DNA from 3 places in the Desulfitobacterium sp. genome. Region 2 is predicted to be linked to each of the others. Evidence: riboswitches for the same ligand, from Rfam matches in the RefSeq annotation. Region 2 holds a riboswitch; each other region holds the start of a gene.

Region 1 (5,604 bases), on a different contig from region 2:
TTCATAAAGTTCAATGCTCTCTCTTTCGTTTTCCATAGCTGCTCTGTACACATCGACCTGACTGGGCATTGCTTTGATTTCGTTCTTGATCATTTCCTTATTGCTGAACACGTTTCTAGCCATGGATAACGTTTCATTGGGTTCTAAAGTATAGCTCTCTTTACCGGCCTTTTTTTCTAGTACCCTGGCATGCATTCTTTCATCTTTTGCTAACATCTTAAAAACTTTGCCCAAGCTATTCCCCTCATTAATTTCTGCTTGTTCGTTGTAATATTTTTCTCCCTCTAATTCCATCTTTATTGCAAATTCTAAGACATCCATTAATAATTCCTCCTTATAGCCTGTCTTACAATTAATATAGCCTGTATTTTAATTAATATCGTACATTTTCCTATAAACCTTTAGAACTTTTATCCATAATTACAGCAATCCGAACTTTAGTACAACTCGTAAGTATAGGCCACCACCCATGAGTAGAAGAAGGCTACCCATAATACAATAATCCTTCACTGCTAAAGGTCGTTCGCATACTTCAGTGATAGAGCGCGACAATCCGTAGCCGCGATTGAGCATTGCTTTCGCCAAATCTTCAGCAATTAAAATTGAATTGACAAATAACGGTACCATGATTGGAAGATAGGCTTTGATCCGTCCCATAGTGCTTTTGTCATTGACTTTTGCTCCCCGGGCTCTTTGGGCTTCAAGAATGAGTAGTCTCTTTTTATCCAAAGTGGGGATAAATCGAAGCGCTGTTGTAAGCATAAACGTTATTTCCGCTGGAACTCTAAGCCTATTCATAAAGATCATAAAATCATCGATTGGAGTCGTTAAGGTTAACACTGAAGACGCTATGACCATCACAAGGAGGCGGCTAACAAAATTGATCCCAGTTAAAATTCCTCCCACATTCAGAGTCAGTACCACGTGCCCTTCTGAATAAGTAGAGAAAAGGATGGTTTGACTCATTTCTGTCTGGAATCGTTCAGGAGGATATGTAAAACCAGTAATCATAACAAGAAATAGACAAATAGGAACCAATGGTTGAATAAGCCGCCAAACTTTCTTAAAGGATATCTTGCTCCGGAATGCTAATAAGGTGATACCTAGTAGAAGCACCAAATTATAGAGAGGAGCTTGAAACATAAAACACCAGATTACAACCGCTAGCAAGCCTAGTACTTTTGTACGGATATCGAGCCGATGAAGCAAACTGTCCCCAGGTAAATATTCTACAAACAAAGCACCCGCTCTCCCTCCTCAAGGATATGGATCAAGGTCCTCCTAAATTCTTCAGCCGAATTCGCTCTTAGGCCTAAATCTTCTAGTCTTTGACTCAAGGCACAGATTTGCGGAGGAAGGACTGCAGCTTGATGTAGGATCTCCACATTACCAAGAACTTCCCACGTTGGTGTATCACTCAATACCTGACCCCCTTGCAAAACGATAACTCGCTCTGCATATTCGGCGACAATATCCATATCATGACTAATCATAACAATTGTTGTGCCCTTTTTATGGAGTTGACGAAGCAACTCCATTATTTTTTGTACACCCCTCCAGTCAAGGCCCGTCGTCGGTTCATCAATCACGAGAATATCTGGAGTAAGGGCTAAAACGGAAGCGACGGCAATCATCTGTCGCTCCCCTTTCCCAAGGGTATAAGGGTGAACCCGTCGAAATTTTTCCAGACCGGTTAACTCTAAGGCCCAAGTGATCCGCTCCTCAATCTCCGCCGAGGCAAAGCCTGCATTTTTCAAGCCAAACTCCAACTCTTTTTCGATGGAGACCGAAAAAATCTGGTGATCCGGGTTTTGAAACACATAACCAATCGTTCGGGCAAGCTGCGCAGTGTCAGTTTTTTTAGTATTCATCCCCTTGACGAGCACTTCGCCCTCCGTTGGCTGAAGCAACCCATTCAAGTGTTTGGCCAGGGTGGTTTTCCCAGCTCCGTTTGAGCCAACCAGGGCCACGAATTCCCCTTTTTGAATAATAAGATTAATTCCCTTTATCCCTATTTGTCCTGACTCATATCTGTGGGCGAGCCGCTTAACCTGAATCAACGGTAAACCCCGAGGCCCCCTCTCCTCCCCCCGTTCCCGATGTGCTTCTCCTAACTCAACAGGCTTGACTAAGGGGTTCATTAGATCCCCTGACTTGTGTTTACTTACTAAAGAACGGATTATGGACTCGGCACTACCGACATCCAGAGGGATGTCCCCGCTTTTAATCCATCCTCTTTGGTAATAGTCCCAGCCTAATAAACTAACCGGTATGGGCTTAATCCCGAATTCTTGCAGCAGAGGTATATCGCGAAAAAGTTTTTCCGGAACCCCTTGCCAGGCAATTCCCCCCTGATTAAGTACAACAATTTCATCGGCCCTTTGGAGAATTTCCTCACTGGAATGCTCAACAATGAAAATCGTCCGTTCTCTTTCACGACAGAGGTCATCCAAGGTCCGATAAATCTCTACTCGCCCTTCTGGATCAAGCTCAGAAGTTGGCTCATCCAATACCAGCAGATCCGGCTCCATGGCCAGTACCCCGGCAATCACCAACCTTTGTTTCTCTCCACCCGATAACTCCGATGTGGAGCGCTCATCATAATCATTCAGTCTAACTTTGGCAAGGGCTTGGGCAACCCTTTGCCGAATCTCTTCCTTCGGCACACCGAAATTGCGGGGACCAAAAGCTACATCTTCTTCAACGGTTCTCCCAACAATCTGACTTTCGGCATCCTGAAGAACAAGCCCGACCTGTTTAGCTAATTCCTGCACCCGATACTTACTTGTCTCTTTACCCGCGACGATTACCTCACCTGTTAAATCCCCTTGCAGAAGCTGTGGAATCAGTCAATTTAAACATAAACTTAAGGTTGTTTTGCCCGCTCCTGTGGGCCCCATTAATGCGATGAATTTCCCTTTTCCCACCGTTAAGTTGACTTGTTTCAAATTCTCAACCTCTCCGCGTGGATAACGATAAGAAACATCTTTTAACTCAATGACCTTCTCCACCCCTACACTCCTCTAAATCAAACGACTTCCTTTTAGTGCTTTATACGCTAAAGCAGATACCGCAACATTCAATATTGACCCCACCAATAAAAAGGGCATTAACCCTAAAACAGCACCCATACCACCCACCGGTAAAACCATAAACGCACCTACCACTCCATTGAGGAGAGAGGTTACAACCACTGCAGCAATTAAACCAATTTTCTTATTAACCAAACGAAAGACCAAAGCAAAAACAGCCATTTCTACGGCGATAACTAAATGCATAGGAATCCCAAGCGGGAAACCAACAACCGCTGAGGTAAGCAGATGACCTACGGCAATCACAATGCTTCCTTCAAGACCGCCAAAGGCTAAAGCGCTAAAAAAACCGGGAGCCGAATCTAACCCTACTGTCCCGACCGGACTTGGAATTTTAATTAGGGCACCCACTGCACTCAAGGCAATAAAAACTGCCATAATTGCTATCCGCCTAATATTTTGAGCCGTTTTTTGAGGTGTTTCTTTCTTTGAATTTACACGTTCAATCATGATAATCTCCCTCTCTTTCGATATTTTCTTAAATTTGATTCCTTCACAGTATTTTAAGAATTTAAAACCTCTTGAAGCCTCCCGATTTTACGAATTGGGGCGGACCCAAGATCAGTTAATCCGATATCCTCCGGCGCTGTAAAAATAAGACAAGTTGACGGTCCTCCTGATTTGTCGATATTTAGTTCACATTGGGAGTCTTGAATGAACTTGGCACCGATCATCTTGGCAAGAACTTCGGCTTCACCACGTATTCCTTGAGATCCTACCGGGATGATGTCATAAACCTCACTATGGTGTAGTAATTTCTCGATATGATGACCTTGGGCAATTTCCGGATCATTGAGGTTAATCACCTCAGCCCCTACTTTTGGGAGCCCTAGGCAAAAAATGCCGTTTCCAAAGTTGGAGCTTCCGATACGAAGTTTTGCTTTGTCACAAAGCCCTACTGCACTGATCCCTATGCCTGTTTGCTTTGTAGGCATATTTTTTTCCGTACTAATAGCTATCGGCAATGAAGCCAGCCCCATAGCATTTAACTCTTCTCTCACCCCCTTAAGTATCGCATCGCCTGCAGGCCTTGGCTCATTAGAAATCGCAACTGTAAGCATCTGTGGAATCGCCCCGACGGCGAGCACTTCCAGCAAAGCCACCCGAGCTGTAGCCCTGCCGGCTACCTTCCAAGAGACTTTGACAGCATCAAACTCTTTCTCACCAATAGCACCACAAGAATCACACGCTGCCACAATGTATTGTTCCTCATTCAAAGAAACCACCTCGACATCCCGCCCCTGATAACCCATCCTCTTCCACTCTCCTTTTTAAAAATAAAAAGTTCATAGCCACCTCGCTTCTCCTCTCGGATAAAGCAAAATGACCATGAACTTTACCATGCTTCATGCGTCTCTGGATTACAGGCAGGTCTCCTGACTTCGAGTCATCGTCCCATCTCTGCCTTCCCAGTTACCCAGTGGCATCTCTCCATGAGACTCCTCTTTACAGTGGCGGGTCCGTCCGGGAATTGCACCCGGTTCCCTATTCTCCCTTCTTAGCGAAGGGCACCTGAAATCCTTCAATTGTTAAAACTTACTAAATCCAGTTTAACTGAAAATATAATATTGTCAAGCAATAATTCCCGAAGGGTAGCTGCTTTATCGGTCTTTTCCCAAGGCAGGTCCAGATCGGTACGGCCAAAACGGCCATGGCCGCCATCAGCAATTATTGGAGCCAAGTTCCCTCATAGTGCAGTTTTCTTTAAGATGGCAAAAATCACAATGGGTTTTACCCTTGAAGTCCGGTAAGTCGCTTCCTACTCCCATGACCATAGCGATGGATTTTTTGGGAAGCATGAGGTTGGAGTCGGTAAGGCTGATGCCAATCCGCTCCCCTTTCAGGTAATCGATAATGGACCTTACATCTTCGAGTCCTTTCCAGTAGGAATGCCCCGGCCCTAAGGAAAACGTCGTGTCAAGCTGCTTTTCCTTATAGAGCTTCTCGATTTCAGAGATCGAATGATAGGCCGCTTTGGCCATGATCGCCGATCCGGCTGCATCCAGGATAAAGGCTTCCAGGGTTTTACCTTGATGGGTATAGGACTGTACTCTTTCATCAATCTTCTCACCGATGGTCATAGCAAACAACACCACACCATCTGCCGAGCCTAACACTTTAGGTAATAGACTCCCTCTAAACGTAAGTCCGTCCTCAAGATAGAGTTCCTGCTTCCCCGCACCGATCACTTTGACTTCCTGCCAGATGGATTCGTTGTTCAATAACCAACAGGGCCAAATCATTATGAATATTTAAGTAGTTCTTAATTTCTTCATCAGGTGTCCGGGCATAGATGGCCTGACTTCGGATATGACGAAATATCCGCAAAATTTAGGGTCTTAATAAAAAGGTTCTCCTAATAAAGTTATTTAGGAAAGACAGGCATAAACAAATGAAGAGAAGAGAAGCGAATAGAATAACCGCAAACGGCCAATTCTAAACTCAACCACACTCTTAAAGTACTAATAATTGAAAACACGTGCTGAAAGGAGCATAAATATGGCTGAGAAAA
Region 2 (5,604 bases):
GCGGCCGTTGCCAGCAGGGAACCGACAATGAGAATCGTAATTTTCTTTCGTTCGACATTGATCCCGAGGTGGGTGGCTGCCCGCTCTCCTAAAGCGATAACATTAAGGTCTCTTTTTTGGAAGAAGAGATAGATCAGTCCCAAGAGGAAGTAGGGAACCAGAATAAGTACATCCTGCCAGGTTCTGCCGGCCAGGCTTCCCATCATCCAGAAGATGATTTCTTGCATCTGGCGTCCGGATACGGCGATCAGAAATGAGAGGAAAGCCCCTAATAGGGCTTGCACCACTACCCCGGCTAAGATCAAGGTCTCTCGCTCGAATTGATCATTATGCCTGGCTAGAGAAAAGACAAAAGCTAAGGATATGAGACCCCCGGCAAAAGCAAACAGGGGTAGAAAAGATTGGCCAAGGATTGAGGAGCCCCTGAAAAAAATAATGGCAGCGGCGGCTCCGAAGGCTGCTCCGGTAGAAACACCGAGGATATAGGGGTCGGCTAAAGGATTTCGTAAAATTCCCTGAAAAGCTACTCCGGAGGTGGCGAGCATTGCCCCAACGAGCAAGGCCAGAAAAACACGGGGCAAGCGGAGATTCCAAACAATCGACTCCTGGGCCGTAGTCCAATTAGGGTCTAGGTCCAAAAACGGCAAATGGCTAAGGATAATCTTCCAGGTAAGCTGGAAGGGGAGGGACACCGAGCCAATCATTACGCACAATACGATGGAGAGCATAAGGAGTAAAGACAAGCCCAAGATCCAGGTCATGGTTTTGGGGTTAAAGCTTTTCTGATTCATGTAGTGTCTTCCTCCTTAATTCGCTGACAAGGGGGTCTGGTTATTAAAACATTTCGGGATAGAGGAGCTTGGCGATACTTTCTAAACCATCGATTATCCGCGGGCCGGGACGGGTAACCATGTCGCTATCCAGGCTGTAAACCCGCTTGTTTTTCAAGGCATCGATATTTTGCCAAGCCGAACGGGCATAAATGGTTTCTTTTGCATTATCTACGTAGTAGGAATAGGTCTCAAAAATAACCTGAGGATTTTTGGCGAGGACCTGTTCTTCGCTGTATTGAGCCCAATTCCGGACATCGTTAGCAATGTTCGTACCACCGGCTTTAACAAGTAATTCGTTCAGGAAGGTTTCGGCACCGGCGGTATAAAGCCCGGGATCGACTTCCAGCCAAACCTTGAGCCGCTCCGACTCTTTAATTGTATTGACTTTATCCGCAATGGACTGTTCTTTTTCTTTCATACTTTTAATTATTGCCTGGGCTTGTTTTTGAGTATTGGTAATAACGCCAAGCTTTTCAATGGCCTGGTAAGTGGTGGTGATGCTATCGGGATTGAGATGAACTACCGGAATATTGAGATCGCGAATAGATTTAATTAAGCTTTCTTCGTGCATCCCCAGCACCACCAAGTCCGGATTAAGCTGGAGAAGTTGCTCAAGATTAGGATTGAGACTGTCATCAAAGACATATGCCACCTTATCCCGGATACCGACGGGATAAGTATCATAGATGGTTAAGGCCACCAGTTTGCTTTCGAGGCCAAGTGCACTCAAAATCTCTGTTGAAGCAGGGGCTAAGCAAACAATTCGTTGTGGTTCACTCTTAAGCGTGGTTTCGACTCCGGAATCATCTGTATAGACCAAGGGATATTCGGTCTGTTGATCAGTCTTTTGGCCGGACTCTGCCGGGGTCGGTGGATTTTGACCGTTAGTTTGATTAGCTGAATTACAGCCACTCATTAAAAAAATGCCAAGACAAAGGATGAGCAGCAAAATCAGCGTTGACCTAGTCTTTTTGAACATTTAATTTCTCCTTTCTTCTACCACCTTGGGAACAAAGAAAAACCTTTTACCACCTGGGTAAAAGGTTTGCTGCACGTAGATTGTTAGCAGCGCCTACTCCCCATCCTCGAGGGTGGTCGCTTTCGATTAGGCAGGTTCCTGACTTTGAAGGAAAAATTCCTCCGGTTCACAGTGGCGGGACCGTGCCGGAATTTAACCGGCTTCCCTTTTAACTCTTTTCTGTTTGGATAGAAAAGAGAACCTAATCAAATCCAATATGTACTTAAGGCAATTATATAGCAAGCAACGGAGAATGCCAAGATGCAATTAGTGTGAATTATTTGACGAGCTAATTATGTTTGCCAAAAAACTTGAGATCTAATTTGCTTAAGAATCTTTTTACGGGGGCAGGCAAATAATAAAGGAAACATCAAGAGTAAATAACAGGAGGCAATGAAAATGAAGGAACTGTTGAAAAAGGGGCTATCTCTGGGACTGGGGTTTGCGGTAGTAAGTAAAGAGCAGATCGAAAAGGTAATTGACGATTTGGTGAAAAAAGGTGATATTTCCGCTACTGAGTCGAAGGAGCTTATAAATGAGCTTATTCAAAAGGGTGAGGAACAGCAGGGAGCAATCAACGTCAAATTACGGGAGCAAGTGGAGAAAATTCTTAACGAGCTAAACCTTCCCACTAAGGCCGATTTCGAGCGATTGGAGAATCGGCTTGCCCAATTAGAGAAGGAACAAAAATGATTAGGAGAAGAATTCGTCATGTGCAACGCTATCGTGAGGTCGCCACAATACTTGCCCGTAACGGATTCGGCCTCATCCTTGAAGAGATGGGGCTTATCAATTTAATCTCTTTTTCCAAACGAATTTTGCATAAGGAAGAAGATACCGACCCCAAAACTCTCGGGGAGCATTTGCGCAAGGCCTTGGAAGAATTGGGACCGACTTATGTGAAGATCGGGCAAATTGCCAGTACCAGGCCTGATATTATACCGGAGTATCTCATTGTGGAGTTGGAAAAGCTTCAAGACCAAGTTCCCCCTTTTCCCATCGCTGAAGTGAATCGGATTATTGAGGAAGAGCTAGGAGGACCTCCACAACGGCTTTTTCAAAAATTTGGGGAAGAACCGCTGGCGGCAGCCTCGATTGGCCAAGTTCATTTTGCCCTTTTGCCCAGTGGAGAAGAGGTAGTAGTAAAGGTTCAGCGTCCTCATATCGCTGATACCATCGAAACTGATCTGGAGATTCTTTTAGACTTAGCTGCCTTAGCCGAACGCAGAATCGAGTGGGCGGCTCTTTATCATGTTCGGGACATGGTCGAAGAGTTTGCCGCCTCCTTGCGCAATGAATTGGACTATGACGTCGAAGGCAGCAATGCGGAAAGGATCGGTAGGCAGTTCCAAAATGATTTATCCATTCGTATCCCCAAGGTCTATAAAGAGTACTCCAAGACCAGGGTTCTGACCCTGGAATATATCCGCGGCATAAAACTTAGCCAATTCCAGACTCTGGAGGCTGAAGGGTATGATCGGAGGGCGCTGACTGAGAATTTGATTAAAGCTATGCTTAAGCAGATTCTTATTGAGGGTTTTTTTCACGGGGATCCACATCCGGGCAATATATTTGTCTTGCCTGGTCAGGTCATCTCCTTTATTGATTTCGGGATGGTTGGCAGACTCTCAGCAGAGATGAAGGATCATTTTGCCTCTTTGGTCATTGGCATGATGCGGCGGAAAACCGAAGACATGATTGAGGCGGTCTTTGCTATGGGGATCGTCCCCGAAGATATCAATCGCAAAATCCTTTTTCGCGATGTGGACTTATTAAGGGAAAAGTACTTGGATGTACCTTTAAGTGAAGTACACTTAGGGACCGCAGTGAATGATTTATTTAAAGTAGCCTTTAAACATAGGATCATTATTCCCACCGATCTTGTTTTACTGGGCAAATCGCTATTAAGCTTAGAAGGAATTGTTGTACAATTAGATCCCCAAATCAGTATTATCGATATTGCCGAGCCTTTTGGCCGGCAGCTTCTTGAGGAACGCTTAAACCCTAAATATATCGCGGAAAAGACCTGGAAACACCTTAAGGAATATACGGAACTCCTGCTGAATTTGCCCCGCCAAACTAAAGAGATCTTTAACAGCATTCAAAGGGGGAAAATCCGCATCGAGATTTTTCTGCCTGAATTAGGCACTTTCATCCGGAAGCTGGATCGCATCAGCAATCAGCTTTCTTTTAGTATTGTATTATTATCCTTCAGTATCATTATGGCCGGTTTAGTAGTTGCTTCAGCCCTAGGTAACCAGCCCTTGGTTTTTTGGCGGATACCGGCCATCGAGGCCGGTTTTGCCGTGGCAGCTATGATGTTTATTCTGCTGCTGGTATCTATTCTCCGATCCGGAAGGTTTTAGATGTGATGTGTCAGGGGTGTGTCAGGGGGACGGGGGTGTTGACACAGGACTGAAGAATTCGTGGTTAGCCCCTTAGTTATGGTACAATTGAAGTAGTATAATTTACTAAAACACATATGCCTAGGAGGCAGGTGCTCGTAGAAAAGGAGATAAAGTATATGATCAGGCCCATAAAAAAAGAAGATAAAGAAATATTCTTAGAACTTGTTACGGAATTTTACCAATCTGACGCTGTCTTACACCCTATCCCAAAGGAATATCATCTAACAACATTTGAAGAAATAATTCGTTCAGACATTTATTTGAATGGATATATTTTCGAATTTGAAGATGCTATAGCGGGTTATGCGATTACTGCCAAAACCTTTTCACAGGAGGCCGGGGGGATTGTTGTCTGGATTGATGAGATCTATATCTTGCCCCAATATCGTGCTAAAGGTATTGGTCGAGAGTTTTTTAAATACTTAGAAGATCAAAAACAGCTCGCGATCAAGCGCATACGATTAGAAGTCGAAGAGGAAAATGTCAAGGCAATATCCCTTTATAGAAGATTAGGTTTTGTTCCTCTTGACTATAAACAGATGATTAAGGACTTTGATGAATAAAAACAATTAAAGGAGCAGCTTTTAATGATAAAAGGTATTATCTTTGATTTAGATGGGACCCTTGTGGATTCTTTGGTGGACATTGCCGATTCGATGAATAGAATACTAATTCGCTATGATTATCCTACTCATTCTCTAGAAGCCTATAAGTATTTTATCGGCAATGGGATTCGCAATTTGGTCCGGGAAGCTTTACCTGCGGAAGGAAGGGATGAAAATCTAATTTCCCAATGCTTTGAGAGTATGATGGAGGATTATACTCAACATTGCGTAGATAAGACAGCCCCCTATCCGGGGGTGATCGAACTTTTGGAGGAATTGAATCGCAGAGCTATTAAATGCTGCGTATTTTCCAATAAAGTGGATGAGCTAACCAAAAAGGTCGTGGCTACTTACTTTCCTAAGCAAAGATTTGAGGTGGTGATTGGTTCGGGAAATGATATTCCCAGAAAACCTAATCCGCAAGGGGCCCTCTTCATCAGTAACGTTATCCGGATTCCGACCTCAGAGCTACTTTTTGTAGGTGATACAGGTGTGGATATGCAAACAGCTAGGAATGCTCAGATTTACTCGGTTGGTGCAAAATGGGGCTATCGCACGGCAGAAGAGCTGAATAAATCCGGTGCTCAAAAGCTTATAGACAGTCCTCTAGAATTACTGGAGGTGTTGGACAAATTGTGTGTGTCATCCTGAGTGGGAGCGAAGGATCTGTTTAGATAGCGACACCATCAAAGAACGAGGAGATACTTAGTGTAAATAATAGATTAAGAAAAGAAATGTAT
Region 3 (4,855 bases), on a different contig from region 2:
ATTTAGGTGTAAGTATAATATTACGACCTGAGTTCATCTCAGGTCGTTTTTTTTGTTATTCAAAATCAGCGACTTCAGCGATCAGTCTATGAGTTTGGTTGTGAAGCAAATATCTTAAAATAAACAAGGGAGAGATTAATTATGAGTAAAAAAATGTCGTTTTTATTAGCACTGTCTTTATCTGCAATGGTGCTATTTACCGGATGCGGTTCATCGGGCAGCACCCCAAAAGCGCCGGAAGAGATTAATGTCTTTAGAGTAGGTCTTGAAGCCGACTACCCGCCCTTTAACTGGACTCAAATCGACGATCAAAAGGCGGTGTCCCAATTGAAGGCGATGCGGAGTATGCAGGGGGATACGATGTGGAAATTGCTAAAAGAGTTGCCCAGGGTTTAGGAAGAGAATTAGTTATCGTAAAAACCGAATGGGGCGGCCTGCTCCCGGCATTAGAATCAGGTAAAATCGATGCCATTATCGCGGGTATGTCGCCGACAGACGAACGCAAGGAGACCATCGACTTTTCGGACAACTACTATAAATCAGATCTAGTGATGGTGGTGAAAAGGGGAGGCCAATGCGAGGGAGCATCTTCAATCCAAGATTTTAAAGGAGCTAAAGTAACTGCGCAATTGAGCACCTTCCATTATACGGTCATTGAGCAAATTGACGGTGTAATTAAAGAGCCCCCCATGGATAATTTCTCGGCGATGAGAGTCGCCCTAGAAGCACAGATGATCGACGGATATGTCTCGGAACGCCCCGAAGCCGTTAGTGCCACCTCGGCAAATGAAAGTTTTGCCATGGTAGAGTTTAGCGATGGTTTTGAGACATCGGACGATGATACGGCCATCGCCATAGGCCTCAAAAAAGGCAGCAAATTGAGAGAACAAATTAATGAAATATTGTCGGGCATTTCGGAAGAAGAGCGCAATGAAATCATGGACTCCGCTATTAAAAATCAACCCGTCGTTGAATAAAAAAGCAGACCAGCTGCGCCCCGGCGCAGTTGGTCTGCAAATCTCAAAGGGGGGAGAATGTTATGACCTATGAATGGTTAGTAAAAATTGTATTAAACTATTGGCCGATGTTTTTGCGCGGGGCACAAATGACATTTGTTATCTCCATCATCAGCACGATTTTAGGGTCTATTATCGGGATATCCATAGGAGTTGTCCGAAGTATTCCAATGCCTGAACGGCGGACTAAAAGAATATTTGTCAAGTTCATCAATACCATTCTTTCTTTTTACATAGAGTTTTTCCGAGGGACTCCCATGATCGTGCAAGCCATGGTAATTTATTACGGTTCCGCTCTGGCCTTCAATTGGCACATGAATCGCCTTTTTGCGGCGATCTTCATAGTCTCCATCAACACCGGTGCTTACATGGCGGAAATTGTTAGAGGGGGCATCGCCTCTATAGATAAAGGACAGTTCGAAGCTGCCCACGCCGTAGGTATGAATCACCTCCAAACTATGGTAAACGTAGTACTGCCCCAAGTAATTCGCAATATATTGCCCGCCACCGGCAATGAATTCGTAATCAACATTAAAGACACCTCGGTGCTCAATGTAATTTCTGTAAATGAACTGTATTTTCAAAGCAAATCCATTGTGGGGCACAATTATAGATATTTTGAAACATTTTTTGTCGCCAGCATTATTTATTTTGTTATGACTTATACTGTGACGCGGATTCTTCGTTATATCGAAAAGAGACTAGACGGACCGGAGAGTTACGATATTATTGACAATTCAATGCCGGGGGAAGGCCTCAAAGATGCTCTATTTAAGACAGCATAGGCATTTAATTCGGCGAGGAGGTGGACACGAATATGGATAAAGCAATTGACATTCGACATTTAAGCAAATCCTTTGGCACTAACGAAGTCTTGAAGGATATCAATTTCTCGGTAAATAAAGGAGAAGTAGTTTGCATCATAGGTTCCTCGGGATCCGGAAAATCTACTCTCCTTCGATGCGTGAATCTTTTAGAAAAACCCAGCGGCGGTCAAATCGTTTATGACGGCAAAAATATATTAGATGATAAGCACGATATCTATGCCTATCGAAGGAAACTCGGCATGGTCTTCCAGCAATTTAATTTATTCAACAACCACGATGTTTTAAACAACTGTGTGGTGGGCCAAACCAAGGTTTTAAGGCGTTCAAGAGAAGAAGCGGTAAAAGTCGCGATGAAATACTTACAAGTGGTGGGAATGGATCAATATGTCCACGCCAAACCAAAGCAATTATCCGGCGGACAAAAACAAAGAATGGCCATCGCCAGGGCGCTCTCCATGGAACCAGATGTGATGTTGTTTGACGAACCCACCTCATCTCTCGATCCCGAGATGGTGGGGGAGGTGCTCATAGTCATGAGACAACTTGCCGAAACCGGCCTTACTATGTTAATAGTGACCCACGAAATGGGATTTGCTAAGGAGGTATCTGATCGCGTGGTCTTTATGGATAATGGAGTTATCGCAGAAGAAGGAAGTCCGGAGCAAATCTTTAACAATCCCAAGCAAAAACGCACTAAAGAATTCCTAAAGCGCATCTAAAGGCGCCAGGCATATTGATATTCATTGAAATGTGGAAGGAAGATTTGGATAAATCAACATCATGGTAAGATAAACTAAGTTTTTGCCAACCCAGATCCTTTGACTTTAAACACACTTTAGTATATAATTTTTACAAAAGAATACTCCGTTTCAGGTGCCCATGGAAATGGGAGAATAGGGAATTTGGGTGAAAGTCCCAAACGGGCCCGCCACTGTAATGGTTAGTTTTATGCTACTCGAGCCACTCTAGATTGGGGGAAGGCAGCATAAGGATGATGAACCTAAGTCAGGAGACCTGCCTGGAATAGATATATCGTCTTCGCGCGACAAAAGGCGAGTATTACATGGGGATGATGGAAAGTCCACACTGTTATTTGGTGTGGGCTTTTTTGTTTGCTAATTTCTTTTAAGGGAGGAGATCTTTTGAAAGCAGCAGTTTTACACGGCAGGGAATCATTGGCAATCCAAGAAGTCGAAACCCCCAACTGCGACGTTGGCGAGGTGTTAATTCGGGTAAAATCCTGCGGTATCTGCAAAACCGATGTGAAATGCTATATGAAGGGGCAATACGATCTTCAACTGCCTCGTATCCTGGGTCATGAGATAACGGGGGTCATTGAGGCGGTGGGGGAGGGGGTGGAGGATTTTAAGAAGGGGGATCGGGTCCAGGTATTCCCCGGCATCCCCTGTGGGGAATGCGAGTTTTGCAAACAGGGCATGGACAATTTGTGTGATGACATAAAAATCATGGGCTTTAACTATGATGGAGGTTTTGCCGAATACGTATTAGTTCCGCGTCAAGGGGTGGAAAATGGCATTCTAAACCCGATTCCGGAGGGCATCACCTTTGAGGAGGCTTCCATGGCGGAACCCTTGGGTTGCAGCGTCAACATGCAGGAAAAGCTTGAGGTGGGTCCCGGAAACTCCGTGATCATCTTTGGTGCCGGCCGATTGGGAATATTAAACGGTAAACTGGCAAAATCCCGCGGGGCTGCCAATGTAATCTTGGTGGAGACCAATGATAACCGACTGTCCATGGCCAGGACCTACGAATTTGATTACCTTCTAAATCCCACCCGGCAAGAGGTGCAACAGGAGATTATGAGGATCACCGGCGGACGAGGTGCAGATGTGGTCATTCCCTGCTGCCCGGGATACGATGCCATGGATCTTTCCCTCCGCGTCTTGGCTAAAAAAGGCCGTTTAGGTTTTTTCAGCGGCTTGGTGGCAGAGGAAGGCGATGGGCCTTTGCCCTTAAACTTAATCCATTATAAGGAAATCACTGTCCTTGGCTCCTATGGCTGTACCCTAGGCAGCACCAAAGAAGCCATGAGATTAATTTCCGATGGGAGTATCAAAGTTAAAGATATGATTACCCATAGAATTGTCCTCGAAGAGGTGGAAGAAGCCTTGAAAATGGTCAGAGATCTCAAGGGGCTTTCTATTTGTTTAAACTACTGATCAAAAAAATATTATCAGGGAGGAATTATCATGACCGATTCAAAATCCTTTGCGACAGGCTTGACAAAGCTCATCAACAAACAGGATCTTTCAAGAGAAGAAGCTACGGAAATGTTTAAGAGGGTATTAAATAATGAGGAGACAGATATGCACCAGGGAGCTTTTTTAGCTGCCCTGGCGGCCAAAGGCGAGACCACGGAAGAAATTGCCGCGGCTTGGGAAGCTATTTATGAACTCGACACTGTCAAAGTTACTCCCCGGACAGCTTCGCCCTTGGTGGAAAACTGTGGAACGGGGATGGACAGTGTAAAGACCTTCAACATAAGCACAGGGGCCTCGGTGATTGCCGCCGCGGCAGGGGTTAACATGGCAAAGCACGGGGCCAGGGCCATTACTTCCAAATGCGGCACCATAGATGTTTTAGAAGAATTGGGGGTAGATGTAGAATGTGACCCAGAAGTCGTCCACCGGAGCATCGAAAATGCAGGTATCGGCATCTTCAACGGCATGAGCCCCAAGGTCCATCCTAGGGCCCTAGGAAGAATCTTGTCCCAAATTTCCTTTGGCTCGATTTTAAACATTTCGGCATCCCTGGCGAATCCCGCCCTGCCTAAATACGCGGTTCGGGGTGTCTATTCCAGAGAACTGCTTAAATCCGCTCCCGAGGTCATGCGAGAGATAGGCTTCAAGAGGGCACTCATTGTCCATGGTCTAGCTGAAGATGGAATCAGTGGAATGGACGAAGCCTCTACATTAAACGAAACTCTGGTGGCGGAACTCAAAGTTGATGGCAGTATTGAACACTATTCATTTTTCCCGGAGGATATAGGTA

Evidence for each region. Region 2 has a riboswitch for cobalamin ahead of AC1U9U_RS11935 (ABC transporter substrate-binding protein). Riboswitches for the same ligand answer to the same signal wherever they lie in the genome.
Region 1: another riboswitch for cobalamin. It lies ahead of AC1U9U_RS09850 (AIR synthase related protein); the one in region 2 lies ahead of AC1U9U_RS11935 (ABC transporter substrate-binding protein).
Region 3: another riboswitch for cobalamin. It lies ahead of AC1U9U_RS12350 (zinc-dependent dehydrogenase); the one in region 2 lies ahead of AC1U9U_RS11935 (ABC transporter substrate-binding protein).

The regions. Positions count from the first base shown of each region.
Region 1 is NZ_CEVWNY010000057.1:3,040-8,643, reverse strand. Features, by position in the region: gene AC1U9U_RS09870 (ferritin-like domain-containing protein) at 1-321, opposite strand, end outside; gene AC1U9U_RS09865 (energy-coupling factor transporter transmembrane component T family protein) at 421-1,239, opposite strand; partial or broken gene AC1U9U_RS09860 (ABC transporter ATP-binding protein) at 1,230-3,011, opposite strand; gene AC1U9U_RS09855 (ECF transporter S component) at 3,024-3,542, opposite strand; gene AC1U9U_RS09850 (AIR synthase related protein) at 3,596-4,345, opposite strand; cobalamin riboswitch at 4,442-4,623, opposite strand; gene AC1U9U_RS09845 (hypothetical protein) at 4,615-4,773, opposite strand; gene AC1U9U_RS09840 (Vitamin B12 dependent methionine synthase activation subunit) at 4,754-5,335, opposite strand; gene AC1U9U_RS09835 (hypothetical protein) at 5,592-5,604, shown strand, end outside.
Region 2 is NZ_CEVWNY010000085.1:2,408-8,011, reverse strand. Features, by position in the region: gene AC1U9U_RS11940 (FecCD family ABC transporter permease) at 1-791, opposite strand, end outside; gene AC1U9U_RS11935 (ABC transporter substrate-binding protein) at 835-1,812, opposite strand; cobalamin riboswitch at 1,925-2,072, opposite strand; gene AC1U9U_RS11930 (phasin family protein) at 2,251-2,544, shown strand; gene AC1U9U_RS11925 (ABC1 kinase family protein) at 2,541-4,217, shown strand; gene AC1U9U_RS11920 (N-acetyltransferase family protein) at 4,376-4,822, shown strand; gene AC1U9U_RS11915 (HAD family hydrolase) at 4,847-5,515, shown strand.
Region 3 is NZ_CEVWNY010000091.1:6,908-11,762, forward strand. Features, by position in the region: partial or broken gene AC1U9U_RS12335 (transporter substrate-binding domain-containing protein) at 142-977, shown strand; gene AC1U9U_RS12340 (amino acid ABC transporter permease) at 1,040-1,801, shown strand; gene AC1U9U_RS12345 (amino acid ABC transporter ATP-binding protein) at 1,834-2,562, shown strand; cobalamin riboswitch at 2,698-2,879, shown strand; gene AC1U9U_RS12350 (zinc-dependent dehydrogenase) at 2,986-4,023, shown strand; gene trpD (anthranilate phosphoribosyltransferase) at 4,054-4,855, shown strand, end outside.